3 regions of the Bacillus cihuensis genome follow, and region 1 is predicted to be linked to each of the others. Evidence: riboswitches for the same ligand, from Rfam matches in the RefSeq annotation. Region 1 holds a riboswitch; each other region holds the start of a gene.

Region 1 (10,287 bases):
ACATTTTCTTTCACCCTATAATTGAAGGAATATTCCGTAATTATAATCTACACTTCTTTATTAAATGCTTCTTCTTTTCACTCAGTAAGAAGATGAACGAAATTCTCTACACCATCCATTCGTTCTGTATTTGCCATAACAACAAATATAAGCGGTTCGCCTTTTGTAACTATTGAGGATAGAATAGGGACTTCTGAAACATCAATACCGGTTATTGTGGTAGAATCGTTATCTGTAGGATACTTTATTGTTTCCCAATTATCGAACGCATGAAAGTTATTCAAATTATATAAATTACCCTCTTTATTAAATTGATGAAACACATCTTTATCTACCAAAAGAACGTCCACCTCTTTTGCTGTTATTTCAGCGCCTAGCTTTTGGAGTTTTATAAGTGCTTCTGAATTCTCTCTAATATCCTTCATATTTATAGTCTGGACAGAAAGAATCTCTTTTTTATTATCAATAAATACTTTTTCTAGACTTCTGTGTAACTCCTTTGCTTGTTTATCGCTAATATCATTTTTAACAATACGAATAGATAACAATTCATTTGGTTGATTAGTAAAGTTATTGAATCCCATCACTAAGACAGAAAGGACAACAATTACACCAATTATATGAAATGAATAATACTCAATTAAATACTCGACTTTTTCTTTCATCGTTAAAGATCGCAATTGTTCTATTAACTTTTTCAAAAAACTCCCTCCTTTTTTGGCTTGATTATATCATACGTATAGATCATATAATAAAACGCTTTCATTATTAAATAATTATATAGCAAAAATTTCTCTCTATTAAATTCCTAACACATCCATAGTTCTTTTCTATCCGATAGAAACTACTGATAATATACAATAATCTCCTTATTCTATCCCAAATGATTTCACCATACAAAATTATTATTTAAGTTGTTACTACATTTATCAGTTTTTTGTCTGTCCTATCCGTGCTTCTCATTTTTAAGGCTTCTGAAAAGTAGCAGGATAAATAAAGCGATCCAAAAGAGTCTGAACACTTATACACAGTTCATTAAACAAGTAATTTGAGTATATTGTGGTACGGGCTCTGACTCTTTTGTTATGGTCCTCCTTTTAACAACTGATGGCGAATTTCATATAATCACAATAAAAGATCAATGGCTCATTAATTATGTCTTTTCTATTTTTGCAATGGCTTATTCAATGTGAATAAACCTATCAACTTATCCTTCCCCCCACCCTTTACAAACATCAACCCACTCCAATGCATTTGAATATTGAAATAATTCATCACATGTAAGTTCGATTGCTGAATTTGTGCTTCCACAAGCCGGGAACACCGTGTCAAATCGTTGCATCGAGATATCAAGAAAAACGTCTAGGTCACGCACTAGTCCAAAAGGACAGACACCACCGATTTCGTGACCAGTTTGCAAATATACTTCTTCTGGAGGGAGCATTCTTGCTTTGAATCCAAATAGGTTCTTGAATTTCTTATTATCAATCTTTGCATCACCTGCCGCTACAATTAAAAGCGCATTTTCCCCTTCTCCTCTAAACGATATCGTTTTAGCAATGCGAGCCGGAATAACCTGAATCGTTGCCGCTGCCTCATCTACTGTTGCGCTTGAAGTTGCGAATTCCATCACATCATCTTCACGATCATACTTTTTAAAATGAGCTCTTACCTTTTCAATTGCCAACCAAAATCATCCTTTCTGCTTCTAATTTATCATTTTAGGCGCGAAGACCCTCACTTCAATTTTGTGCAGGCCATAACAAAAAAATAAGTGGGAGATGTTCGCCTTTTTGTGTAGCGAAACATTTGCTCTTATGATAGAACGTTCCTGTAAGTTGTTCTTTGAAAGCTGAAGATATAAGGTTGTGACAAAAAAACATCTCTCATATAAAAATCTTCAACGTTCTAAGCGTCCCACGTCTTTCGAAATAGCGATAACCAGGCAAAGTAGAATGTCTGGGGGGAATTCAATTATTAGGATACACTCCTTACCCTAGTATAGCAACATGAATGAATGGCATTCTATACCTATCGTATTATTCCTAATACTCCTATTAGCGTATCCAACTATTATATAAATGAGTGCAAAACCCGAGCTACGTGGTTCGAAATCATCCCGAGATTAATATTGAGAAAGATTGAACAACTTTAATTTTTCTATTAAACTCTTGTTTAAGCCTGCACCATTTATGTATCCAGCCTTCAGTTGAATTAAATTCTACTTCACCATGGAAATACTCGTCTAAACTTCAATTTCATCACGAAGTTTTTCAGTTCGCAACTAAGCATGGAAAGATGCGCATCAAAAATTGTCCCTCCGATACTTTCAGATATGCAACTATACTTTTAATCATCCACTTTTTCCAATAAAAATAGAAGTGGATGAGTGAAAAAACCAATCGAGTGGATGGTCAAAAAGTTCAAAATTATATTATGATGGAAGAGTAGATCAACTTCCTCAATAATTTATCGAGAATCAAGCGTCCTGGTCCTCCCATTCAGATGTATATTTTTCATATACTTTTTTCAAAAGTAAGAATAAAGCCATAAAATAGTTGGCCCCAAAATCTACTTATCTTTTACTTTAGGAGTGAATATTAATGATTACATTCATGATCATCACTGTTATTTTGGTAGGTATCTTAGCACTTGTTGGAACGTTATTAATCGGGAAAGGTATTAGTACTCAACTAAAAGATTATGAAGAAAAAGAGGATACTATTAAAAACGAACTAAAGAGATCTCATGAATATGAAACTAGTTCACTGCGTGTAAACATTAAATCATTAACATGGATTTATGTAGGTTTGGCTCTAGTCTCATTTGTTGTTTGTCTTGGAATTTACTTTTACTAAATCATCGAAAACAAGTATGTTGGGTGGAGGAACCTTATCGTTTTTCCACCTTTTTTGTTTAAAGTAAAAGTGTTACTCCCCGCATAATTAAAATGCAATCTTTCAATCCATCCCGATTGTTCATTTCAAAACTAAAAGAATATAATCGATATATAATTGTGAAAATTCATCATAATTGAATTCATTTTTTTAACATATACGAAAGTATTTCACTATGGTACACTTATTAGACTTTCGTTATACGTGGTTCGCAACCATCCCACGATAAAAAACTAGGGAGAGATATGTATGAAAACAAAAACATTAGTAGTTAATGCGATTTTAGCTGCTTTGTATATTGCAGTGTCTTTTTTGATTCAACCATTTGGATTTACCAATATTCAATTTCGGGTTTCAGAAATGTTTAATCATCTAATCGTATTCAATAAGAAGTATTTTTACGGAATTGTACTAGGAGTCTTTTTAACGAATTTACTGTTTTCACCGATGGTGCCGTATGATTTAGTTTTCGGAGTCGGACAATCAGTGCTTTCGTTATTGATTACCATATTTGCTGGACGTTATATCAAAAACAAACTGGCGTTAATGATGGTGAATTCACTTGTGTTTACGTTCACAATGTTCATGATTGCTCTTGAGCTAAATCTTGCATTAGACTTCCCATTCCTATTCACATGGTTCACAACAGCTGTAGGTGAATTCGCAGTCATGCTCGTTGGAATTCCTGTGATTTATGCGATTCACAAACGTGTGCATTTTAATAAGTTGTTATAATTCTAAAAGGCCTCCAATCAACTGGGTGGCCCTTTTTACTTTTATCTCCCTTCTTTGGTAATATTATCATTTTTATTTCTTTCTTTTCCCCATCTCAATTCTCATATGGTAAAATTTATAGTTAAGAACACCCTTCCTAAGCTGAGCACCTAAAAAAAGGAGTGCGCCCATGCCAAAATTATTTGTATACATATACGTTATCTGCTGTTTATCCATTCTGCTTTTGATAGAGTGGTATCTTACGATTACTAATTTACCTTTTCATAAGTTGATGATCATCCAAAGAATCGAAGGGATTCTTTTCATTATTATTACAACTGTTATTCTCTATTTTTTTCTAAAAAAGAGAAAAAGCTATACATTGTTAAAAGAAGAGCAAGAACGGCTGCAAACCTTGATTCATTCCATGGCAGACTTCGTTAATTTCAAAGATGGCCAAGGTCGTTGGACCGAAGTTAATAAATTTGGCCTTGAACTATTTCAGCTGGAGCAAGTAAATTATAAAGGGAAAAAGGATAGTGAACTAGCTCAATATACTGATTTTTATAAAGAAGCACTAGAGTATTGCGAGACTTCAGATGAAGAAACATGGGTAAGTCGGCAAGTTACTCGGTGTGAAGAAATTATTCCAATGCCTGATGGGGATCACAAAACATTTGATACGATAAAAGTTCCTCTTTTTCATGAAGATGGTTCCAGAAGAGCATTTGTTGTAATTGGGAGAGATATAACAGAACGAGTGAAAGCTGAGCAGCATTTATTACAAAGCCAGCAACAATATAAATCGCTCTTCGATTATAATCCAGATCCTTTGCTTATGATGGATATTCATGGGATCATTTCAAATACTAATCCGCGCTTTAAGGGCATAACTTGTTGGGGCTTTGACGATATTATCGGTGTTTCAATCATGGATATATTAGCAAATTCGAATGATAAAGAATCATTTCAAAAGTCATTCACTGATGTCATTGAGACTAGAACAGGTATTACACATGGAGACATTAGCATTCTCACCAAACATGAAGAGGCCGTAATTCTTTATTTCACACTCGTTCCAATGCTAATAAATGACCAGATAGTCGGAGTCATTGGCTATGCACAAGACGTTACACTTATGCGTGAAACTGAAGAAATGCTGCGAAAAACAGAAAAATTATCGGTTGTTGGGGAGTTGGCTGCAAGTGTAGCTCACGAAGTCAGAAATCCACTTACTTCTTTAACAGGATTCGTACAACTCCTGAAATCCAATGAGATAGAATATCAGCATTACTACTCCATTATGTTAAGTGAGTTGGATCGAATTAACTTAATTGTCAGTGAACTGCTCGTCCTTGCCAAGCCACAGAAAATAAATTTTAGCGATCACAATATCGTGATGCTGATGAATGATGTCGTGACGTTACTTAAGCCTGAAGCGAACTTGAACGGAGCTTCCATTTCGATAAAAGAACATGAACCCATTCCGGCAATACGTTGCGAAGCAAACCAATTAAAGCAAGTATTCATTAATATTATTAAGAACTCAATTGAAGCGACTGCAACGTCAGTTTCCATCGAATTTTCTACGAAAAGTGATCAAGTTACTGTGAAAATCAAGGATAATGGACACGGGGTAGGAAAAGCAAGAATCCAACATCTTGGAGAGCCGTTTTATTCTTCGAAGGAAAAAGGAACGGGACTCGGATTGACAGTTAGTTCGAGGATCATCGAAACCCATCGTGGAAATATTTCCTTTGATAGTACGCTTGGTAGAGGTACTGAAGTGCTCCTAAGTTTACCAATCAATTGTCATTCACAACAAAGCACTGGCTAATGGGCCGGTGCTTTGCTTACCAAAATGCATTTTCCAGATACAACTAACTTCCACCTCTACATAATTCCTCGTCACATTCATGTCGAAATCCTTAATTACTTGTAGGGAAATCCCTTACAATATTTTCACGTCATAATACTGCCTTTTTCATAATCAGACGGTGATTTAAGAGGCATTTAATTAATCGATTAATTAATTCTATTTTGGCAGTACTTGTCGTTTAAAACAAGTTCTGAAGGTACAGCTCTTAAGTCAATTCGTACTGTTAAGTAATAGACGACTCGATTTGGTAAAAGGACAAGATTGGTTCTTTGAATACTTCTCACTTAGTAAGTAAACCAAACACTCATTCATGTAAAGGACCGATAGAGTAGTAACGCCTCATTTTTAATTCAACACCAAAGCCCATCACAATTTCACTTAATCCCCGCATATCCATTCCACTTTTGCTTTAGCTAATATTCCTTGTATGTTCAAGGATACAATACCCATTTTTTCAAATGAAAGGACCTAATTCTACAAACCATCATAGGCTATATGAAGTGAGGTGAGAGGAAATGATAAGGAAACGATTGGACAAAACAGAAACACAGGTTGAAGAGGCAGTGGACCAAAAAGATGCATCCTCGTCCAAAGATGACCATAACCAACTAGTTGACTTTTTAAAGGCTAACCCATATTTAAAACCACTCGTTCAGCAGATTAAAGAGAAAAGACAAACACTTCATTTCAAAAACAAACCTGCTGACAATCAAGAACACGACGAATAGCACACTTCAAAAAAGGGGGGCCTAAAGCAAAGATCAGCCCCCCACAACTAATACAGTATAAGATAGGTGTATGAAACACTACATACGGATTTTGAGTGCGAGGTCAGACCCTTTTGTGACAACTTCTTATTTGTATTTATTAAGAAAGCTTAAATCGCCATCAACTTGAAAAGGATTAATAAGCATGATAAATTCTTCTGAGAGATAGATTCTTAGCATGTCTATCATTTGAAGAATCTTCTACCTATGCAACTCCACAGCATTTTTTATATTTCTTTCCACTACCACAAGTACATGGATCGTTTCTTCCAATTACATTCTCATTTACAATTGGTTTTTTCGACTCTTTTGCTAAAATATTATGCCCTTCCAACTTCATTTGCGCATATCGTTGTTTAAATAGCTCGATAACTTCTGGACTATAGTTTAGAGCATCAGCTGCAACCTCATTTGCCTTCTGTTCTGGAAGATTTCGATCTTCAATAACTATTTCATCATTTTTAAATGATTTTCTCACACCAAAGTGTCGTCCCGTAGTCTCCGAATTTTCATCTTCTTCAACAAATTTCAAGTAAACATCGTCACAATGGCAAGCTGCATGCATGCAATAATAGTCATAAATCCAATATGTCTTCCCTTCGTAACTACTTTTCAACGCAATATTATCCTGTACCCCGAACACATCTATATACTTAATCGCTTTGCCATCTATTATCTCTGATGTATTAATTGTTCTCATGATTCACACATCCTCAAAAAGTATTTCATTGCCTTAGTATTGTATCGCCTATTTAACAATCAGTCACTTATTTATCTTCTAGCTATGGTGGATTTCATTAGTATTTCAAACTATATAAACAAGGAATCAACAATCTACGAACATTCTATAGTAAGCTTGTCGCTATAGAATTTATGTAAAGGCTGTTTTCACATACTTTGTTGCTTTTCAATCATTTTTACACTAATAACCCGGGTTGATTTCCGTTGCAGGTACTCGCTTTCCGCGGGCGGTCTCAGAAGCCTCCTCAGTGCTTTGCACTTGCGGGGTCTCCCTCAACACGCTTTTCTAAGCAGGAGTCTCGCACCTTCCACTACAATCAACATCTGTTCGAATTGGTTTCTTGCTAAAAACAACAATCTCTACGAAAAGAGCCTATGTAAAAAAGAGAAAGGCATTCGTGCACCTTTCCCTTACTCACATTATAAATCTCGACTTGTTTAAGTTTCACTTTATCTTTCCATCAGCTTTTGTTTTAACTCTGTTTCATTCGAACGAATCTTTTGCTCTACATGTTGGCGATTCGTACTGCCTTCAGCTTGAATTTCCAATGTTTCAGTAATTGTAGATTTTAAACTTTCTTGCGCATGCACAAGTTGCTCCAATTCTTTGTTTGCCACAAGTAAATTATCCGTTTTTTCAGCAACTCGCTTATGAGCATTTACCGCATAGTTTTGCCTCAAAACTGAGAGAGCAATCGACATTTGATTTTTCCAAAGCGGAATCGCCGTCATAATTGATGTTTGGATCTTTTCGACTAGTAATTGGTTTGTATGCTGGATAAGACGTATTTGCGGAGCACTTTGTAAAGTAATTTCTCTACTTATTTTTAAGTCATATACACGCTTTTCCAGTAAATCTGTAAAAGATAAGAGATCATCTAATTCCTGTTTTTTTAACGGATCCATTTCCATTTTTGCGATATGTTCCGCTTTTGGAATTGAATGGGCATGTAATTCTTCAAGCCTTGATTCTCCTGCAGCGATATAAATATTGAGCATATGAAAATATTCTTCATTACGCTCATATAATCGGTCAAGCATGACGATATCAGCCAGTAGAATGTTCTTGCTTCGATTCAATTTCACATGAATTCGATCAATTTGAGCACTTGCCTTTTGAAATCGAGACACCGTTTCTTGTGAAGATTTTGTTTTTTTTCTAAACCACCGTGCAAAGATAGAGCGGCGAACGGGCGCCAATTGATCAGGGTTCACTTCATTCAGCTTTCCAATTAGATCAGCTAATATTTCACCGACTTCTAAAATATCCTGCTTCTTTACTTGATCAAGCATTGTATTCGAGAAGGTAAGCAATTTAGATTGCGCCGGCATCCCAAAAGTGACTAGCGCCTGACGGTTATGCAATTGCAATTGCTCGGCAAGCTGTCTCGCCTTTTGTCTACTTTCTGCTGAAATTGTATCGATTAACTTCTTACCCTCACTCGGAAGTTCTGTAGTGAAAGGATGTTCGTCTATTTCTTGTCCGAGTGTTTTCTCATCTGCACTCATTTCCATTTCCTGCTTCCATTAATCAAACTCGATTCTTTTGTGTTCTTTAACGTCTGCTTTGCAACATCAATTTCATAATCAAGTTCTTGAATATCATTCGAAATTACTTCGTACAGATCTTCTTCAACTAATTTCGTTAGCTGTTCTAAAGTTCTTCTAGTTTCAATTAACGAAAGATCCAATTCTTTATTTTTCTTCGGTTGAGCCGCTAAAAATACATATTTCTCCGCTAATTCCAAAGTAGAATCCAAATGGGAGAAGTAAAATTTTTCTGCCTGATAAAAGCGTTTCGGCTCTTTTTTTGTTAAGCTGTAAATCTTTCTAATCATCCTTACAAGTTCAATTCTTTCCTTTAAAGATGGCAGATGTCGAATGGATAATAGCGCTTTGCACGCACGAAAAATTTTAGATTTTGCTTCTTTTATATTTCCTTTGATATATTGATACTCTTTTCTACTCAATCCATGTTTCTTCAAAAAACGAGCAGACATGAAGAGGGAACTTGCAAAAAAAACAAGAACGCCACCTGATATAGACCAAAGAGTAGACATAATCGCGGATTGACCAAAACCATAAAAACACACCGGCCATATGATTACAGCAATAGGACCTGATATAACGATTCCAACAATGGAGGTTACTAATCGGTTCATGTATCGACACCCCTAATATAATCTCTATCTATTTATACGTTTCATTCACAATTAAGTTTCATTTCCTTATATCGTAAACGATATAGGATTTATGTCATTCCTGCAAATATTTATATAAAGTGAAACTTCAATCAGTGGGGATTTTCTTCATCCCCCGCCTATCTTCTTTTAGCTTGCTCAGAATCTCGAGGTGAGGGTCTTACTGCCCGTTAAGAGTGGGACAAAATTTTTAGGCTTTGACTTATAAAGTTTACATAATTTCATATATAAATGTCCTGAATCACTTATTAATAAGTTCTTTAAATTATTAGCCCTTATATTTAAGCGGGCAGTTTCAGGAGCTTCGCATATCAACTACAATCAACATCTACTCAAATTTGTTACTTGCTAAAAACAACAATCTTTACGAAAAGAGCCTTATATTTTTATCATCAGTAATAATCCAGATGCAACATTGTCGAAACAGAGAATTATTTCTCAGGCAATACTTCCCCTAAATCAACATATTTCTCAAAAATATTTTTTACTTTCCCTTTATTCACAAGCTTTCTAATCAAATAATAGCCGTTTTAATTAATCGATTAATTAAAACGACTTTTTGTAAATCCAGCTAGAAATTTGCAATTATTTCCCTACTTGCGATTGCCTTTCTACAGGCAGGAAACCTTAGACCACTTAAACAAAGTAAAAAAAGATACAAGGCACCATCCAAATTTCGAATCGCGCCTTGCCTCTTCATCTTCGCCATGTAGTATTCACTTTTGAAACCAGTCCGCATTTTCATCCATGTGCAGAAACGGAATGTCTGTATCAATCTCACCTATTATTCGGTCAACCACTACATCATGTCCATCGAGCCATTTCGCAAAATCAAAGTGAATCGGCTCTTGATCTCCACCTAAAGCAATCCATACTTTCATATCTTTTGGCAAATAAGCAGACGTATGAATCGTTCCAGCCCAACTACTGTATAAATCAGAAAAGATCCCTTTATCCTTTGCATTTAATAACCGAAATGCATCCTTGACATTCATGTTCTCTTGTTGTTCAGCCAAGATTTCAAATCTTCGTTTAGAATCGATAAGATGATTACGATTTTCATGCTTCATGATCTCAAAGTGATTTGT
Region 2 (10,287 bases), on a different contig from region 1:
TTCGTGTAATCTAAGATCGTCTTTGCATTGTTTGAGAAGATTACTTCGCATTCAACGCCATGTTCTTCAACTAAAGATTTATAATATTCAATATAATCAACACCAGTAAAAGGATGTTTATTATAGCCAAAATGATCACGGAATTGTTTTTCTGTTAAAACATCGGTCCAAGGGTTAACTCCCTTTTCATCAAGAACGTCTATATCAACTAAGTGATTTCCAACTTCATCAGATGGGTAGCTAAGCATTAAAACAATTTTTTTAGCTCCTTTTGCAATACCACGTAGCAAGTTTGAAAAACGATTACGACTTAAGATAGGAAAAATAACACCAACAGTATCTTCTCCAAATTTTGCTTGAACATCTTTAGCAATATGATCAATAGTCGCGTAATTCCCTTGAGCACGAGCTACGATTGATTCTGTTAATGTAACGATATCTTTATCATTAATGTTAAAACTTTCAACTTCTGCAGCTTTTAACACACTATCGACAACGATTTCTTCAATGTTATCCCCTTGATTGATGATTGGACAACGAAGACCTCTTACAACAGTTCCTACAACTCTTTCCAAAATAATCGCTCCTTATAACTAGTAAAGTTAATTTATAGTATGTCCCTACTTGTACTATACATCGTTTTAGTGATATAAGTAAAATGGATATATCGAATGGTAGGTATAAGGAGTGTTTATATGGTAAGTAAATTAGATTTATATAAAGTATTTTATAAGGTAGGAAAAAGCGAGAGTTTTTCTAAGGCAGCAAAAGACCTTTATATGTCACAACCAGCTGTCAGTCAAGCGATCATGCAATTAGAGAGAGAATTAGATATCCGTCTATTTAATAGAACCCCAAAGGGAGTATCATTAACAAATGAGGGTAGTCTTCTATTTGAATATGTTCATTCGGCACTTAATTTAATTGATGTTGGGGAAGAAAAGATTTTGGAGTTTAAAAATTTAACGACAGGGGAATTAAAGATAGGTGTTGGTGATACGATATCTAGGTATTATTTACTTCCTTATTTAGAAGCTTTTCATAATAAGTATCCCAATATCAAATTAAAGATTGTTAATGGTACAACATTAGAGATCTGTTCTATATTAAAATCAGGAGAGGTTGATATTGCAATTTGTAATTTTCCCCTTGATGATTCTACTTTAGAACTTATACCATGTATTGAAGTCCAAGATATTTTTGTTTGTGGCGAGAAATATAAGAAAAGCTTATCTAAGCCAATAAGCCTTAATGAAGTAGTAAAACTGCCTTTAATATTACTCGAGCCCAAATCGGTTTCTAGAAAGTATGTCGAGGATTATCTGATATCTAAAGGTATTAAGATTTCGCCAGAATTTGAATTAGGCTCTCATGATTTATTATTGGAGTTTGCTAAGATAAATTTAGGAATTGCGTGTGTGACGAAAGAATTTTCTCATGATTATTTAAATAATGGCTTATTGTATGAAGTACAATTAATGGAGGAAATACCGAAGAGGAACATTGGAGTCTGCTTTTTAAAGAGTGTGCCTCTATCGCCAGCTTCAACAAAATTTGTTGAGATCATAGAAAATAAATAGATGTAAAAGTTTTTCTGTTAAAGAATCATTTGTAAATTCGACCTCTTGAGCTCAGAGAGAGAAATAAAATATAACTACTTATTTTTTTTAAGGACAAATCGAATTTATAAAACAGGAGAAAAAAGAATAGTCTGGCTACTCTTTTTCCTAATTCAAATTAATTTGTACAGTGGTTAAGGATTGGACATTGAAAAATAGCTTGCAGGTTTAGATGGGCGTGGGAATCAAGTTCAATACCTTAGAACAAATAGGCTATAGGTAAAAACATTTGGACTTTTCCAAATCAAAAATTAGAAAGTCTGAGCCAAATGAAAAATCTTCAAATACAATTCCCATCTTTTAACCTACATATTTAAGCATTTCTCATATGTGAAAGGGAAGATAGCGAGAAAACGAATCAAGTGCCTAATAAAAGGCTATCCGGAAGGGGGACCGGGGGGGTAATAGTAAAAAATCAGGAGATTGTAAACGTAACTTATTAATCAAATAAACATTCTTATGCTATATAATCTTCCTTGTGAATGTCATTTGGTTCGCCTTTGTTGTAATACTTACCTTTTGTAAAAATTGCTAATATTACTGTAAGTATAGCTGCTAGAATTGCAGCAAAGAATGCGGCAGTGCTTTGTAAAAACGTCCCCATATATCCTAATGCTGCGATCGTTCCTAAACCGCTTGCAATTAGTAATGACACGACTCCTACAGGATTCCATTTATATAGATACTCCTGTCTGGATTCATAATAACCGGGTCCAATTTTTAATAACTTTTTGACAATCATGGCGTCACTGACTAATATGGCTGCCCACGCTAATAAAAAGACTCCCTGGAATGTCATGGCTGTATCCAGATGGTTCACTATCCCACCGAGCATTAAAGCTATCGCGGATATCCCTGTTACAACTACCCAGAAACGTCTGCCTGGTGTAAATTTAAAAATATTTTCGAAGAAATTGGAAAGGGATAAGGAGCTACTATATATATTTGTCACATTAATTCTTAGTTGGGTTAACATTGTGAACAGCGCTCCACCGATACCAAGAAGTAGCACGATGTATACACCTGGATTTGGTTCACCTAGACGAACGCCAAACCATATACCAAGACCACCCATAACTCCAAAACAAAAAATTTGCGGAATAAAGCCAATGGCAACCGATCCTACCTTAATGTCTTTAGGTTTAAGGAAACGGGCATAGTCTGAACCAAGAAGGGCTGTTAGACCCATAATCCCATGGTGCATTCCTATACAGGACAATAGAGCTTTGCCTCCTATTTGAACGCCCTCAGGCATGTATGTCCAAAATTCCCCTTCGTATAGGGAAGGTGTGTTAATCGATACAATGATTGCGGTTACTAAAAAAATACCGAAAATCGGTAAAGACCACTTTTGTAATTTATCCAGTTGTTTTATACCAAACCAATTCAACGGGATAACAATGGTTCCGAAGAAAAGGATAAGCACCCATTTTGGTAGAACTGGGAAGAAGGTATGAACAGCGTAAACTAAAATCAAGCCTTCAAATGCACAATACATAATGAAGTTCGTTGCATAAATAAATGAGGTTAATGATGCACCTATATAGCCGAATCCACCACCTCTAGATAATAAATTGACGTTCATACCGGATTTTGCTGAAAGATAAGCAATGAATGTTCCTAATACACCAGCTACGATAATCGCGTATATGGAGGATATGATTGCATTAATGGCTCCGAATTGAAGCGCCATAACGCTCCCCATTTGAAAATAGAAAATGGCTGTTGCTATACCGAAAGTAATATTAGTAATACTTAGCCATCCCATATTCCTGTGCTGTCGTGGTACTCTAACTAATGAAAAATCATCTTTCATTTCATCTTCTATCACTTTGTGATCTGTTACTTTGACAGATCTCATACGTATCGACTCCTCTTTTTTGTGTATAATTTCACAATCTACATTTCGCCTGTTAAGCACAGATTCGTCATCCCACAATATTCTATATTTAATATATCAATATAGATAAAGACATGGCAAACGTCATTATTGCGGCTGTTTGATGGTTAGATTACTAAAAGACCACTCCATCTATCAATTCCTCCTTATATCATAGGATTTGTAGTATATTCAGTGAAATGGGTGACTGTTTGATGATTCCTTCCAATTGATATATGAATTAAGAACAGCATTAGTAGTTGGGGGGAAGTAAATTGAAACTTCAATCAGTGGGGTTTTACCGATCGTTATTGCGGAATAAATTTTCATTTGACGTTTTGCCAAGTGTTCTTTATGATATGAAAGAAGAGAATGCCCGAGCTAAAACGGGAGAGGTTCATAGCTGATACCCTCTATAAAAAACTATGGATACATGACATTAAGCCATGTCCATACTGGACAGGGCTTTTTATATTTTATCCTGTTAGTTGTAAAAGAATGATTAGCGGATCTCTCTTTTAAAACAGTGTCGGGGAACCATTTAAAGGGGGATTTTTTATGTCTGGCCGAAGCCATGAAGAAGGTTTAAAGGATTTAACGCTATTAGGAAATCAACATACGCAATATTCATTCAACTATGCACCTGAGGTATTGGAAGCTGTAGATAGTCTTCATTCGAATCGTGATTATTTCGTGAAATTTAACTGTCCGGAATTTACTAGTTTATGTCCACTGACACATCAGCCTGATTTTGCAACGATGTACATTTCTTACGTTCCAGATAAAAAAATTGTCGAGAGTAAATCACTAAAATTATATCTGTTTAGTTTTCGTAATCATGGTGATTTCCATGAAGATTGCGTCAACATCATTATGAACGATCTAATTAAATTACTTGACCCAAGGTATATTGAGGTTTGGGGGAAATTTACACCACGTGGCGGTATTTCCATCGACCCTTGGTGCAATTATGGGAAACCAGGTACTAAATACGAAGAGATGGCTAATTTCCGTTTAATGAATCATGATCTTTATCCTGAAAAAATAGATAATCGTTAATAGTTGAAACAAGCAAGGAAACATAGTGGTATGGAAAAATATGGTTTGATGAAGAGGTTTGTCTAAAAGAATATTGCATTCTCCTAAAATCATGAACTTCATGTGAAATATTTAACTAATATTAATGTATTCCATATAATAATAAAATTATAAAATGAAAATAATAAGACGGAAATTCTGCTCAATTTGTTCATTACGAGTGGAATTTCCGTTTTTTTGTATAAGGACATGGGGACGGGGCTTCGCGACTTACTAATACAGCCAATCTACTTTGCAGATATACTTACTTTATTAAGAGAGTATTGCAAAGACCTGCTTCGCACCGCCACCATTATGATTAGGTGAGTGTAGCGTGCTACGGGATTAATCCTTCATGGTAATTGAAGGCGTTATAACGCTATATTCGTTTTGGATGAGGATTATCTTTCTGAAAGGATTAAATGGGTGCTTGTTTTCTTAAATGTATCGATAAGATTTTTATTTACATTTTGGTCTGTAATAATGTAATGAATTTTATCAAGCGTTGCAATCCCAATTGTGACATCCTTACCGAATTTTGTACTGTCAGCGGCAACATAAATTTCCTTAGATAATTCAATTATTTTTTTCCTCGTAATTGCTTCCTCTAAGTTATAATCAGAAATTCCTTTTTCGATTGTGATCCCACTGGCACAAATAAACGCTTTTACTATATTCAATTCACTAAAATTAAATAAATAATCATAAGCTACTACAGATTGTTCATTATGTCTGACCTTTCCTCCAATGATTATCAGCTCGACATCGCTATTGATTAATTCTAATACAACAGGAATTGAATTCGTCACTACAGTTAGCTTCTTCTTATTTTTAATGTATTTTGCAATTTGATAGGTTGTTGAGCCGCTATCAATAAAAATACAATCACCGTCATAGATCAATTCGCTACATTTTCGTGCAATTGATTCTTTTTCATCTAAATGACTGACCATGCGTTCGTCAATTGTAGATTCCCCAAATTTTGGTTCAACTAGTTTAACTCCACCATAAATTTTTTCGATTTTCCCTTGTCTTGTAAGCAGGTTTAGATCTCTACGAAGAGTATCAACAGAGACTTTTAATTCTTCAGTTAGCTCAGATATCTTAAGCACTTTTTTTATCATTAACAATTCAATAATTTTCTGTTGTCTTTCAACTGGAAACATAAATTCACCTACTCAAAGTTATCATTTTTTAAAGCAGCATTAATTCTAGTGTACTGATTACTTATTATACATTCAATATATTTACATAAATAATAAGATAAGTTATTAATAAATGAAGGATAAATTGTTCATAAATTGGTATTAACTTAGTTATAAAATATGCAAAATTTACATAGTGTTTACGTGAATCTTTATTTCAATTTACATATAGTTTTTATACTAAGGTTGTGTTTAAGGGGGGTGAACAGTTTGCTGAAATTACAAAATGTAAGCAAACAATTCGATAGAAAAGTAGTTTTAGATGACATTAATGTTGAAATTAAAGCTGGTGAAATTGTTTCTCTATTAGGTCCAAGTGGGAGTGGAAAAACTACTTTATTAAATATTATTTTAGGCTTAACTCAATTGGACCATGGAAAGATTATTTTTAATGATATGGATATGAGTCATGTATCGATGAAGAATCGTGGATTCAATATTGTATTCCAAGATTATGCGCTCTTTCCCCATTTAAGTGCTTATGAAAATATTGTATATGGTTTAAGAAATAAGAAGGGATTAGTGTCAGAGAAAGAGCTTCAAGAATACATCGAATTCTTAGAGTTAAAACCTCATTTAACAAAGAAAATCGGCGAGTTATCGGGTGGTCAGAAACAGAGGGTAGCTCTTGCAAGAACATTAGTTATGAAACCAAAAATATTATTACTAGATGAGCCTTTGAGCGCACTAGACGGAGTCATCAAAGAATCCATCAAACAGCGCATTCAATCTATTGCAAGAGAGTATAAGCTTACGACGATTATTGTAACGCATGATCCCGAAGAAGCATTAACGTTGTCAGATAAAATTCTAATTATCAATCAGGGGAATATATCTCAATTTGGAACACCTCAGGAAATTATTAATCAACCAAAAAATGATTTCGTTGAAGAGTTTATCCTGAAACAATTACAGATTAAGAGACAAAATATTTATAACTTATTTGGTGAACAGCATGCCTAAAGCTAAAACAGAAATGCGAATTATTTTCTTATCTATACTAATAGTATTTGCAGTGTTTCTATTATTTCCACTTGGCACTTTATTTGTTCGCTCGTTTGAAACGAATCAAGGACTTGGCATATCGAATTACCTTTCTATTCTGTCTCATAAGGACTTAATTGAGGCATTTGGAAACAGTATAAAAGTTTCTAGTATAACAGCGGTAATCACAACGATTTTGGCATTTGCACTTGCCTATGCCGTCAATTGTACAAGAATCTATCGACCAATCAAAACAGTTATAAAAACAGGGATTCTTATCCCGATGTTACTTCCAACGATTACGTATGGGTTCGCCATTATGTATTCTTTTGGAAACCAAGGCTTACTAACGAAAATTTTTGGCCAAAGTTTGTTTGACATTTATGGGCTTAATGGCTTGTTAATTGGCTATGTCATTTATACATTACCGGCAGCGTTCCTGCTCATTAATAACTCTTTCAAGTACATTGATAAAAAATTTATCATTGTTTCTAAATTAATGGGTGACGGCTCGTTAAGAAGCTTTATGAACACGATTGTCCGGCCATTATGGGCAACTTTAGGAGGAGCTTTTGTTCTTTCATTCGTTTTGAGTTTTACAGATTTCGGGATACCAGCTTCGGTAGGCGGAACGTATGCGGTAGTAGCAACTCAACTCTACCAAGTGATGCTCGGATCGATTCCAGATTTTAACCAAGGTGCAGTCATTGCAATTTTGATGTTACTACCAGCTGTGTTTGGTGTCTTACTACTAAATTATCTTGAAAAATTAAATTTCCATTATGACAAGTTTAGTGCGATTGAGCTGATGCAGCATAAAGGAAGAGATATCATTTTTGGCATCATTTCCTCGGCAATTATCGTAGCGATGCTTTCTGTCTTTGCCATCATGTTTATTGCACCATTTTTAGCTAGTTATCCTTATGATCTTACTTTCACATTTAAGCATGTGATGGACATCTTCCAATCAAGTGATTTAGTAAACGTATATAAAAATTCAGTGATAGTAGCTGCATTAACGGCTGTATTAGGTACACTCGTTGCCTATGGTTCAGCCATTTTAAACGCTCGTACACCTTTGAGAGGGAAGTCAACGATTGATAGTATTTCAATGATTACGAACACAGTCCCAGGTATGGTGTTAGGTTTATCGTATTTACTGCTCTTTAATGGCAGTAGTTTAAAAGGGACATTCATCATTATCATCCTATGTAATATTGTCCATTTCTTTACGACACCATATTTAATGGCAAAAAATTCATTGTCTAAAATGAATCCATCTTGGGAAACAACGGGAGAATTATTGGGAGATAGTTGGCTGAAGACCATCTATCGGGTGATTCTACCAAATTCAGCATCAACCGTGATTGAGATGATTAGCTATTATTTTATCAATTCAATGGTTACAGTGAGTGGGATTATCTTTTTAGTTACAGCTCAAACTTCATTAGTAGCTACCGAAATTAAACAGTTGCAGCATTTTGCTAAATTTAATGAAATCTTTGTATTATCGCTATTAATCTTTTTTACAAATTTACTGATTAAGATACTTTGTGATTACTTCCAAAAAAGACAATCAATAAATCATTCATAATGCACAAGACAAAGTGAGGGAATTGTATGTTTAAAAACATGAAAAAAATGATGATTACTCTGTTTAGTTTATGTTTAGTCTTTACATTAGTAGCATGTAATAGTCAAAAAGAAGCTGGTGCAAAAAAGGTTGTTATTCAAACGAATGGTGATGAAGAAGCTGTTGCTGCCATGGAAAGTGCATTGAAAAATGCTGGATATGAAGGGGAATATATTCTTCAATCATTAGGTACTTCCGAATTAGGTGGAAAGCTCATGGCAGAAGGAGATCAAATTGATGCCAATTTAGTTACGATGAGTTCTTATTTTTTAGAAAGTGCCCAGGAACAACATCCAATGTTTGCAGACTTAGCGTTTGAAACTGGTGCATTAGAAAAATACCCATCATTTTATACGCCGGTTTTAGCTAACACAGGTTCAATTTTTGTAAATACAGAAGTCATTAAACAAAAAGGCTTAACAATGCCAACATCTATTAAAGATTTAACAAAACCAGAATATAAAGATTTAGTATCCATTCCTAATATTATGGATTCTTCAACAGGCTGGTTGTTAGTTCAAGCGATTATCTCTAAGTACGGTGAAGCTGAGGGGAAAACAATTCTTCATGATTTAATTGCAAATAGTGGTCCACATCTTGAAAGTTCAGGTTCAGGCCCGATTAAGAAAGTACAAGCTGGAGAAGTAGCGGCTGGCTTTGGTCTTCGTCATCAAGCGGTAGTAGCGAAGGAATCAGGTGCACCAATTGATTATATTGACCCGATTGAAGGCAATTTTTCTCTTACAGAATCGATTGCAGTTGTGAAAAAAGACGACGAAACAACGAAGCTAGCAATGAAAATGGCTGAAGTCATTATTAAAGATGCTAGAAAAGATTTATTGCAATACTATCCAGTAGCACTTTATGAGGGTGAAACTGTTTCTGATACTCACAAACCGACACACTCTATGAAATTTGAAAAACCACTAACTGTTGATTTATTAAAACAACACCAAGAATTCTTCAATTCAGCGAAATAGTAAAAAGGGAGTGAAGGGCATATGAAAAACTATAAACTTTTAACACCAGGTCCATTAACAACGACTAAGACAGTGAAAGAGGAAATGCTTTTTGACCGATGCACTTGGGATCAAGACTATAAAGATATTACTCAAAAAATTAGGGATCAGCTTCTTGAATTTGCATCGGCAACGAAGGAAGAGTACACGGTTGTACTCATGCAAGGAAGTGGCACGTTCTCTGTTGAATCCGTGATGACCTCTACTATATCGGATCAGGATAAGGTGTTAATCATAACGAATGGTGCCTATGGTGAGCGTGTCGTAAAAATGGCTCAATATATCGGTCTAAATTTTAGCCAATATAGTGTCGCATATAATGAATATCCAAATGAAGCAGAAATTAGAGAGATTTTAGAAGAAGATCAGGAAATTACCCATATCGTCATGGTACATTGTGAGACAACGACTGGTATTTTAAATCCGATCGAGATGATCGCGAGTCTGTCTAAGGAATATGGAAAAACATTAATTATTGATGCTATGAGTAGCTTTGGTGGAATAGAAATTAATGTGCCTAATCTTGGGATTGATTATTTAATTAGTAGTGCAAATAAGTGTATTCAAGGTGTTCCGGGATTTGGGTTTGTCATTGCTAATTTAGAAAAACTTAAAGCATGTAAAGGAAATGCTAGAAGTTTGTCATTGGATTTATTTGATCAATGGAAAGAGATGGACCAAGATGGAAAATGGCGCTATACTTCGCCAACACATGTAGTAGCAGCATTTTCTAAAGCCATTGATGAATTGGTAGAAGAAGGCGGTGTTTCTGCTAGATTTACTCGTTATCAAACGAATAACGGGGTTTTAAGAGAGAGACTTGAAAAAGTAGGGATTCGTGCTTATATTTCAGCTGAAAAACAATCACCGA
Region 3 (10,287 bases), 520 kb from region 1:
CGAAAAGGTAATAGAAAACGAGTCGTTTTTCCCGAACATAGAAGAAGGCATCACGTTAGAAGAAATCAGAAAAGTTGAAATGCCCAATGAGAAAGTAATATTAAAACTAAATTTACCTATTGACCAAACGGAATGGTTATCTAAGCAAAAAAAAGCGGATTTAAATGAGATTATTAAAGAATTGATTTATGAAATTTGGAGTAAATAAGTTTCAAACGAGAGGGTATCTTATAAGGGTCTGACCTCGCACTCTAAAACAGTATGTTGTGTTTCATACTGAATTTAGTTGTTGCGAAGTCTGACCCTTCTTTGCTTTTGAAACACCTCTTGTTAACTATTTCGTATTATAAAAATATTTTTGAAAGTGCTTGCATCCGAAAAAAGATTATGATAATTTAAACTTGTATAAAAAATAGACATGTTAAAAACTCAATTTTTAACTAAAGGAGTAAAAGAAAACGATGGGTACTACTAAAGAAACACCTCATATTAAGCCAAACGGAGTAGAAATAGCGGAAACTGTACTATTACCTGGGGATCCTTTAAGAGCAAAGTTTATTGCGGAAACCTTTTTAGATAATTACGAGTGCTTTAACGAAGTGAGAGGTATGTTAGGGTACACAGGCACATATAAAGGTAAGAAAATCTCTGTTATGGGTACTGGAATGGGTGCACCGAGCATGGGGATTTATTCTTGGGAATTAATTAATGTCTTTGGCGTTAAAAATTTAATTAGAATTGGTACTTGTGGTGCCATGCAAGAAAACATTGAGTTATATGATGTTATTTTAGGGATGGGTTCTGCAACGGATTCAAATTTTGGCGATCAATTTAATTTACCTGGCCAATTCCCATTAACGGCTTCTTTCGAACTTTTGGAAAAAGCGAAAAAAGTAGCAGATGAAAAAGGGCAAAAAGTTCATATTGGAAACATTTTATCAAGCGATGTATTTTATCATGCTGATCCAACATACATCAAAAAATGGCAGGATATGGGCATTTTGAGTGTCGAAATGGAATCTGTATCATTATATTGGAATGCCATTCAAGCAGGTGTAAATGCATTATGTATCTTAACGGTTAGTGATCATTTAATTACAGGAGAACAGACTACTACTGAAGAACGTCAAACTGCATTTACTAAAATGATGGAGATTGCATTAGAATTAGCGTAAATTTGCTCCATCTTTGAGTTAGACAAGCCTCCTTCACTTCTACATAGACGAACGTGAAGGAAGCTTGTAATGACTGATCATGTTAAATAAGTCCTAATATGGTAACTCTTCCTTACAATTTCTAAAATATTACGTTACTATACATGAAAGAGGATATCCAAAAAGGGTCTGACCTCGCACTCTATACACAGTATATTATAATCTGTATATAGTCGTTGCAGGGTCTGACCCTTTTTGTAAAATTATTTAGAAAAGGATACGGATTGACTAAATGACTAAAAATAAACGAGATAAATTGAAAAGACCACTCTATATCAATGTATATGACGAGCTCCTGCTTCAAATTACGAAAGGAGAATACCCTGTAGGTAGTAGGCTTCCTTCAGAACCAGATTTAGCAAGTAGACTAGGGATTAGTCGCGCAACTTTACGACAAGCTTTAGCCCTTTTGCAAGATGATGGAATAGTAAGAAATATACGTGGAAAAGGAAATTTTGTGATCGATTCGTTTTATAAGCAAGAGGGTGTTCAGTTAGAAAAATTAAGTAACCCTATGCATAAGTGTCATATAAGTACATTTGATCGAATAGATACAAATTATCGTCTGGACAAGGAAACGGAATATACGAAACAAGTATTAAAAAGAGATTCATCTACAGTTGTAGCTTTAGAACGTTTGTATAGAAAGGGAGACGATTTAGTAGCCTATGCTTTTACATTTATGTCGATGGAAATGGTCGAAAGTTTATCCTTGGACTTAAATAATAAGAATGAGTTACTGGATTTTTTAGAGAACCAAGTGTATTTGAATGCCAACCACGGAGAAATTGAAATCAAATATACCCGTACTGTTAATCTAGTCAACAAGAAAGAAAAATTAATCGGCCAAAATGAATGTTTTTTATTATTGGAAAGCCTTTACAGCAATGCAGATTATCCATTAATGTATAATAAATTTTATATACCGCAACAGTTCTCGAATATAAAATTAAATATTTACAACTAGCTAATGGATGGACATTTCCCCGATAGGAAAGGAATAACCGCAACCCTGGATATACATAACTCTACAGCTTTTTAATTTGCGATGATTGGCTCCAATCTAGCTAACTTTATACCAGAATTTGTGGGAATCACAAACAATGGTGAAGAGTCGTTATTTTTCTGCGGAAAAGGGGTGGGGCTTCGCAAAATCAGCCCCGTCCCGCCACCTTCATCAGGTGATACAGTTTGAGATCCTGCACCTTTTTCATCGTAGGGTTGGGAGTAGGCGCTCATAGATGTTTTTCATTGTTGAAGTTGATTGAAACTTTAAAGAATATTGTAATTTAATAGAGATTGTAAAGTCTGTGTGCAATAATAATGGTAAGAATTGATGGCAAACCAAAGTGGAATCCAGCTGTCTAGTAATTCTTACTATATTGAAAGAGAGGAAACAGTCATGAAGCCGAAAGTAATTGTCTATAAGAAAGTGGACCAAAGTGTATTAGATTTTATTCAAAAGACTTGTCATGTTGTTTATTTTGAGGAGTTTGGTTCCCAAAACTATCCAGAATTTCTACATGAGTTAAAGGACGCACAGGGGATATTAGGCTCAGGATTAAAGGTGGATAAGAATTTACTGGATCAGGCTCCACAATTAAAAATTGTCTGCAATACCTCGGTCGGTTACGACAATTTGGACGTTTCAGAGCTATCAGAACGAGGAATTATGGCTACAAATACTCCAGAAGTACTGAACGAGACAGTTGCAGATACGATTATGGGATTAATTTTATCATCGGCTAGAAGGATGCCGGAATTGGATCAAATGGTTAAGACAGGGCAGTGGGGAACAAAACTTGAGGAAAATTGGTTTGGGATTGATGTCCATCATAAAGTATTAGGAATTATTGGAATGGGTGGAATCGGCTCTGCGGTTGCCCAAAGGGCTCATTTTGGATTTGATATGGATATTTTATATCACAATAGATCCAGAAATGATGAAGCTGAACAAAAGTATGGGGCTACATATTGTTCGATGGAAGATCTGCTCAAGCAGTCTGATTTTGTATGTGTAATGACACCGTTAACTCCCCAGACTGAAAAGCTGATAGGAAATAGAGAGTTCGAATTCATGAAAAAGACAGCAGTTTTTATCAATTGTTCAAGAGGCAGAGTGGTAGATGAAGGCGCTTTAATTCATGCTCTCGAAACTGGAGAAATTCATGCAGCTGGTCTTGATGTCTTTGAAAAAGAGCCGGTTAATTTGGATAATCCATTGCTTGCTATGAATAATGTTGTGACTTTGCCGCATATTGGTTCCGCAACGTATGAAACTCGCTTGAAAATGGCAATGTTAGCAGCAACGAACCTAGTTGCTGGCTTACAGGGAGAAATTCCACCTACATGGATTAATAATAAGATACAAGTAAAGTAGCTGAACAGCTATCAGAATAATGATGGGAAAATATAGTAGAATTGCTGGATAGCCCTTTTGGGGCTATCCGTTTTTTGGTAGGTAACAGGTACCATCCAGTAATGTGTAATTGTGGATTCAGAAATTCTATGAAAAGTAGCGGATAATGGCGCGCGAATATTCCCGTGTTGTGTTAGGGAGCATTTTCTTAGGCTGTTTTCGTATAGTTTGTTGTAATTGTCTATTTAAATTGATAGGAACAATACAGTGATCAGTCCTAAGTTTCATTTTCCTACCTATATTCAAAATTATTTTAAAACAATGTAGGAAAAACATATCGTGATGTTGTAGATACTTGGGATGAAGAAGAACGAAAGAAAGACCCATCATATAAGAAAAAAATTGCTCCTCAATTTGAATATAATCAATTTATTCGTGACTTTTTCACTGACCCAGAAAGCCGTGAAGAAGCAATTGCAGCCTGGAACAACATCAAGAAACGCCCTGGAGATAATACATATACGGCAAATATACTTAGGTGACAAGCACCATCCAGAAATATGTAAATGATGACTCTTTAGATATAGTCGTGGAAACCAAACATGGTAACGTTTAATTGGGACTGTATTAGTATGAACATCAATAGATATAATGGGCATCTTTCCAATTAAACTACTAAACTAGCCACTCCAATTCTTCGTTTGTAGCTTCATCATCGAAATCAGGAAATACAGAGTCATAATATAATTGATCCAGCATATTGGACAATGTACCGTTATAATATCCAGCAAGATTATGGATTTTTTTTCGTTTTGTAGCCTGAAAGCACGTCTTAATAGCTGAAATGCCAATATGTAAAAGCTCTTCCTGCGTATAAACATTTTTTATGTAATGAGTTTGTGCGACATAGATGCCATAAAGTTTATCCACTAAAGGGCAGTCACTGACAAAATTATGAATCATTCCCTTAAATCGTTGATAAGCAGACGAATGACTGTCTTGATACGTATGATCTAATTCTTTATTTTTTTGCTTAAAAGGAATGCAGCTTTTTGGTGTGACATTTTCAGGCATCTCTTGTGTGACAATTTCTTCTTTAGTGGAAGAAAGATCAGTTTTCACAAGTTTTTCTTTCTGAATGAATTGAATCACAATCGCATTGGATGTTTGTTTCATATCTGTTGTCCGCTTCATTTCATATTGCCGAATGGCACCGAGCTGTTCTAATTTAAGGCAGACGCGAATTACTGTTCTCCTACTTTTTCCAATCATCTCCGCTATTTTCGTTTTACATAAAAAACTTACACCTGGATACACACAACTATATCTTGCAAGAAGGAGTAAGACTTCTGTTTCTGTTTTGGTTAATTCTAATGAATCTAAATGAAGCAAAATAGCCTCGTTTAATTCTTCTACCGACGCAAATGATGCTAGTTCCTGATACGTTTGGACACCTGCAATATATTCAATCTTTTTCTTCGCCATTCTAATCCCTCCCGTTATGCAGAGAATTCTGCTTGTCACTCTCTTTATAACTTCGGAATGGGGGAAAGTAGCATGGGGATAAAATTTATTTAATAATAATTAAATCTGAATGTCCCAAAAGAAGGGTCAGACCACGCAACAACTAAATACAACATAAGATAAGTGTATGGAACACTACTTACTGATTTAGAGTGTGAGGTCAGACCCTTATGAGACAAACTCTTTCCTAATTCTATTGAGCAGCTGGAGCAAATGTTTTGGCAATATGAGTCGTTACTGGATCATACTTATCTTGTTTATTTGTCGGGTAGGAGATGATAAATTTATTAAAAACTGTTGGGCCAAAGAAAAATTTTTCATAGAAAATTTGGCCATTTTCTTCATATGAAACTACATACCAATCATCTGTCAATTTTTGATAGGCAATTTGTCCTGAGATGCTATTTAATTCTTCCTGGTAATAGGTTTCGATTGTTTCTCCTTCGTTCACAATATTCGTATGACCGCCATAGGCAGTGACTTCAAATTCTGCATTATAGAACCTTGCTCCATCGCCATTAGTAGGTGGAGTATCCATTGTTAAATCGTCTGGATATTGCATTGAAAAACCAAAAAGGTCGTTTGCATATGAACGATACTTGAATGTTTTAGCTTTCTTTTTTTTGTTCTTCTTGCTGTTAGATTTTTCTTCGTTATGATCTGTGTCAGTTTGTTGCACTATAGGTTCATAGGTCGTTAAAGCTACTGTTACTTGTTCAGATAGTTTAGTCACTTCAGATTGATAGTCTGCTAGAATTTTGTTTGTTTCGATGTCTTTTTGTAAAAGCTGTATCTTTTCTTCAGCTAAATTATAGCTCTCTTTTGTGATCAGGCTTTTAACAAGGTCAAGGTTTTTTTGAAAAGAAGCTGTGATATTTTGATCTGAATGGACGAGGTTTCGAAGACTTTTCGCTTCTGACTGCAAGGTTTTTAATCCATTTCTATGATTAATGACAGCATTAAGCGAATCAATGGCAGTATCATATTGTTTTTGCTCATAGGCGCTCAGTGCGTTTTTCATTTGAGTCGATTGCTCAAAATAAGAGGAGGCATCTTCGTCTCTTTCTTTTTCTTTTAATGCTAGTTCAAACTGGATTGCAGCTTGATGATAATCCTTTTCTATCAAGCTTTCGATACCTTTATCCATTGCTTCTTGGTAATTGTCGTTTGAACAAGATGCAAGTAATAATAAACTGACAATGACAAGTGTTAGTACCTTGAATTTTGACTTCATATGTTCTCCATTCTATTATTTAATTCAACAACAAATCAAATTTTATCAAATGATTTAGGTTTTGTCTTAAATATCTGAGATGTTGAAAGTGTATGTAAAAACAGATAATGGAAAAAAGAGATCCAATATGTACCAATTTATGCATGTTTTATTTTTAGTTTGAAGAAATAATGATTTTAGTCTAAAATGAACTGATGTAAATATAAAATCCGTTTAATTACGGTAGAGGTTTCTAGCTACCCTCTCTAAAAAACTAAGGAAAACAGCACTGCTTTCTTAGTAGTGCTGTTTTTCTGCCGAAAAGGGGATTTTTTTAATGAAGCAAGAGAAAGCAGTAGTAGTTTTTAGTGGCGGTCAGGATAGTACGACATGCTTATTCTGGGCGATGAAGCAGTTTAAAGAAGTGGAGGCAGTTACGTTTGATTATAATCAGCGGCATCGGTTAGAGATAGACTGTGCTAAGCAGATTACAGACGAACTTGGCATTAAACATCATATTCTGGATATGTCGCTGCTTAATCAATTGGCGCCGAATGCATTAACGCGTGATGACATTGCCGTGAGTGATGGAGAAGAGGGGGAGCTTCCTTCCACCTTTGTTCCGGGGAGAAATTTGTTATTCTTATCTTTTGCTGGGGTGCTTGCTAGCCAAGTTGGTGCGAAGCATATTATTACGGGTGTGTGTGAAACAGACTTTAGCGGCTATCCGGACTGCAGAGATATTTTCATAAAATCATTGAATGTGACATTAAATCTATCGATGGATCAGCCATTTGTGATTCATACACCGCTTATGTGGATGAATAAGGCGGAGGCCTGGGGCATGGCGGATGAATTAGGTGCTTTGGACTTTGTTCGTAATAAGACACTAACTTGTTATAACGGAATCATGGCAGATGGTTGCGGGGATTGTCCAGCATGTAAATTACGTCGAAAAGGCCTCGATGACTACTTGAGTCAGAAGGTGAAGAATTGATGTATGGCTTTCGCGTAGTAGATAAATTGCAAAAGATCAATAAAGATATTAAAGCTGATCAATTAAAATATCATGCTAAACGAGTACTAGTTAGTAAAGAGTTTACATTCGATGCGGCTCACCATTTACATTGTTATGAAGGGAAATGCAAAAACCTTCATGGTCATACCTACCGGGTTATTTTTGGACTTAGTGGTTTTATCGATGATCGAGGCTTACTTATTGATTTTGGCGACATTAAAGAAATTTGGAAAAATGAGATTGAAATTTTTCTTGATCATAAATATTTAAACGAAACGTTGCCATTAATGAATACAACCGCTGAAAATATGGTTGTTTGGATTTATGAAAAAATGGCGGAAGCATTAAAAAATAGACAAAAACAATATGATGGAGCAAGGGTTGAATTTGTCCGTCTTTATGAAACGCCAACGAGCTATGCCGAGGCAAAAAGGGAGTGGATGGAACATGAGTAAAATTCCTGTTATGGAGATATTCGGACCAACCATTCAAGGAGAGGGCATGGTCATCGGTCAAAAGACGATGTTTGTCAGAACGGCGGGTTGTGATTATTCTTGCTCATGGTGTGACTCGTCTTTTACATGGGATGGAACCGGTAAACATCTCATTAAGCAAATGGAGCCAGACGAAATCTTGCAACAGTTAAGAGAACTTGGGGGAGACGGGTTTTCTCATGTGACCATTTCAGGTGGAAACCCGGCTCTGTTGAAGAATCTTGCAGGATTTGTCCAATTAATAAAGGAAGAGAACATGAAAACCTGTCTTGAAACGCAAGGGTCGAAGTGGCAAGATTGGATGCTTTTGATTGATGAGTTGACGATCTCACCTAAGCCACCTAGTTCAGGTATGATCACAAACTTTGACTCACTTGATATGATCCTCGATAAACTCATGTCAGACGATTTTTCAGGAAATGTCAGTTTGAAGGTCGTTGTATTCAATGAAGCTGATTTTAACTATGCAAAGGAAATTCATAGAAGATACCCTGGCATTCCTTTTTACATGCAGGTGGGGAATGATGATACGAAGACTGTAAATGACGCTGAGTTAATTACCCATTTGCTGAAAAAATACGCAGAGTTAATCGAGCAAGTGATACAAGATAAAGAGTTAAAAGAAGTTAAAGTACTCCCTCAACTTCATGCATTAGTATGGGGAAATAAACGAGGCGTGTAAGAAACGAGGAGAATAAATGATTAGAATTTTACTATATTTAATCGCCATTGTAACAGCCAATGTTGTGACGGCTTCTTTTGCCCCTTTATCTCTCGGTGTGTTTATTGTGCCAATGGGAACGCTATTTATTGGTGCAACTTTTATCCTAAGAGATTTGGTTCAAAATACATTTGGCAGAAAGAAAACCTATATAGCAATCGGAACAGCTTTAGCTCTTTCAGCGATCATGTCAAAATTGTTGGGAGACACATTATTAATCGTTCTTGCATCTGCTATTTCGTTTGTCATCTCAGAAACAACCGATACCGAAATTTACTCGAGATTGAAACTGCCGATGGCTTGGCGAGTTTTTTATAGTGGTTTAGTCGGTGGTTTCCTGGACTCTGCTATCTTTGTCATTATTGGCTTAAGCCCATTGGGTGCCAATTTCCTACCATGGGAAGCTGTACCTTTTGCGATTCTAGGTCAGGTAATTGTGAAGACGGTTATACAGAGCCTTGGTGCAATGGTCCTCCATCGCGTAATCATTTCGCGGAACCGAGTAGAGGTTGCTTGAGTAATTGCTAAAAACTCAGATACTGCTAATATGACATGAAAAGATAAAAAATTAGGAGTTAGAAGAGGCAGCTATTATCTAACTGGTATTTGATTTCATGATGAAGATGATCTTTATTTAGATTTTAAGAATAGCCCTAATTTTGGTCATATATAAGTGACCAAGATTTGGGCTATTATTTTTATGGTGAAAGGGCGTTTTACTTACTATGTCCACCATATATCGGTTCCAGCATAATAAAATAGGATAGAAAAAGGAACCAAAGCCAACCGGCACTGATTCCTTTTAGCAAAATGAAATATAGTGTTTACTACTAGGATTGCCATGAATAGATCGTTTGGTGATCTTCTTTAGTTATCTCTATCTTCATTGTTATTATCATTGCCTTATTTATTTTTTTCTACCTTATCATTTTCAAGAGAAGGTAGGCCTGATAAGTACCCAACATTTCCTGGATTTTGCGAACCGGCCATAAGATTGAAAGATTAAATAAAACACCAATAGAAATTGTTGATTTATTAAAAGAACAGGCTTTTCTTGTTTCAGCAGAAGACTTAGTAAACAACAATTATTATAATAAAAAAAGATTAATAGAGGCAGTGCATCAAATTCTTAATGCTTATCAAAGTGCATTTGAAAAAGTCCTCAAAGTAGATGAGTTTGAGAAAATTCTATATAGTAAAGAAAAAGAAATTGATAATTTAAAAGAAGAAGTAGGGTTTTACAAAAATAAGTATAAAGAAATGACAGTGCAGAGTACAACTATAAATGGTCGAGAAGAGCATGGATTGAAGGAAAACGTACTTGATATAGAGAAATATTACCAATAAAGACGAGAAAATCAAAATAGTGAAACAGAAAATGAATTAGCAGATCTATTTAAATAGATGCAGAATTAAGAGTTTATTATTACTTATGAATATCGTGACAAAATGTACCAACCAAAATCAGTGGATTTTCAGCCTTATAAATAATGAAGGAAGGAAAAGCAGCTTGGGATGCCTATCAATACTATAAAGATGGTTCTGTTGTAGAATGGACTGGAGATAAGGGTTCTAATTTACCTCATTCTATTACTTCAATTACTACCTCTGTTCCAAATAAAACAGAAGCAGCTACAGATCATAATGCAAATGATATAGCTGAAAAAACAACTGATACAAAAACAAAAGCAACTGATAATAAAACAACAAATACAGGAATGATTTTATCAATCATCGCGTTAGT

What was found. A riboswitch is a leader RNA that binds a small molecule or an ion and turns the genes downstream of it on or off. The one in region 1 is predicted to bind preQ1.
Positions count from the first base shown of each region.
Region 2: linked by a shared signal. The riboswitch ahead of queF (preQ(1) synthase) and the one ahead of V179_RS0100430 (QueT transporter family protein) in region 1 are both predicted to bind preQ1.
Region 3: linked by a shared signal. The riboswitch ahead of queC (7-cyano-7-deazaguanine synthase QueC) and the one ahead of V179_RS0100430 (QueT transporter family protein) in region 1 are both predicted to bind preQ1.

Region 1 is NZ_AYSD01000010.1:82,839-93,125, reverse strand. It holds gene V179_RS0100445 (hypothetical protein) at 78-701, opposite strand; gene V179_RS0100440 (YbaK/EbsC family protein) at 1,208-1,630, opposite strand; gene V179_RS0100435 (hypothetical protein) at 2,604-2,858, shown strand; PreQ1 riboswitch class I at 3,096-3,140, shown strand; gene V179_RS0100430 (QueT transporter family protein) at 3,147-3,632, shown strand; gene V179_RS0100420 (PAS domain-containing sensor histidine kinase) at 3,802-5,448, shown strand; gene V179_RS0100410 (hypothetical protein) at 6,006-6,218, shown strand; gene V179_RS31415 (SEC-C metal-binding domain-containing protein) at 6,463-6,957, opposite strand; gene V179_RS0100400 (toxic anion resistance protein) at 7,449-8,507, opposite strand; gene V179_RS0100395 (5-bromo-4-chloroindolyl phosphate hydrolysis family protein) at 8,504-9,160, opposite strand; gene V179_RS0100390 (C45 family autoproteolytic acyltransferase/hydolase) at 9,916-10,287, opposite strand, start outside.
Region 2 is NZ_KI632499.1:66,955-77,241, forward strand. It holds gene V179_RS0124620 (coenzyme F420-0:L-glutamate ligase) at 1-575, opposite strand, end outside; gene V179_RS0124625 (LysR family transcriptional regulator) at 696-1,580, shown strand; gene V179_RS0124630 (purine-cytosine permease family protein) at 2,077-3,480, opposite strand; gene V179_RS32110 (hypothetical protein) at 3,774-3,905, shown strand; PreQ1 riboswitch class I at 3,885-3,931, shown strand; gene queF (preQ(1) synthase) at 4,057-4,557, shown strand; gene V179_RS0124645 (DeoR/GlpR family DNA-binding transcription regulator) at 4,977-5,741, opposite strand; gene V179_RS0124650 (ABC transporter ATP-binding protein) at 5,991-6,743, shown strand; gene V179_RS0124655 (ABC transporter permease subunit) at 6,736-8,358, shown strand; gene V179_RS0124660 (extracellular solute-binding protein) at 8,385-9,377, shown strand; gene phnW (2-aminoethylphosphonate--pyruvate transaminase) at 9,399-10,287, shown strand, end outside.
Region 3 is NZ_AYSD01000010.1:604,821-615,107, forward strand. It holds gene V179_RS0102660 (hypothetical protein) at 1-208, shown strand, start outside; gene deoD (purine-nucleoside phosphorylase) at 462-1,175, shown strand; gene V179_RS0102670 (GntR family transcriptional regulator) at 1,447-2,181, shown strand; gene V179_RS0102675 (2-hydroxyacid dehydrogenase) at 2,617-3,594, shown strand; partial or broken gene V179_RS31475 (DUF6434 domain-containing protein) at 3,844-4,115, shown strand; gene V179_RS26920 (helix-turn-helix domain-containing protein) at 4,249-5,058, opposite strand; gene V179_RS0102685 (hypothetical protein) at 5,291-6,331, opposite strand; PreQ1 riboswitch class I at 6,551-6,594, shown strand; gene queC (7-cyano-7-deazaguanine synthase QueC) at 6,648-7,307, shown strand; gene queD (6-carboxytetrahydropterin synthase QueD) at 7,307-7,783, shown strand; gene queE (7-carboxy-7-deazaguanine synthase QueE) at 7,776-8,504, shown strand; gene V179_RS0102705 (VUT family protein) at 8,524-9,060, shown strand; gene V179_RS0102710 (hypothetical protein) at 9,519-9,890, shown strand; gene V179_RS26925 (hypothetical protein) at 10,034-10,287, shown strand, end outside.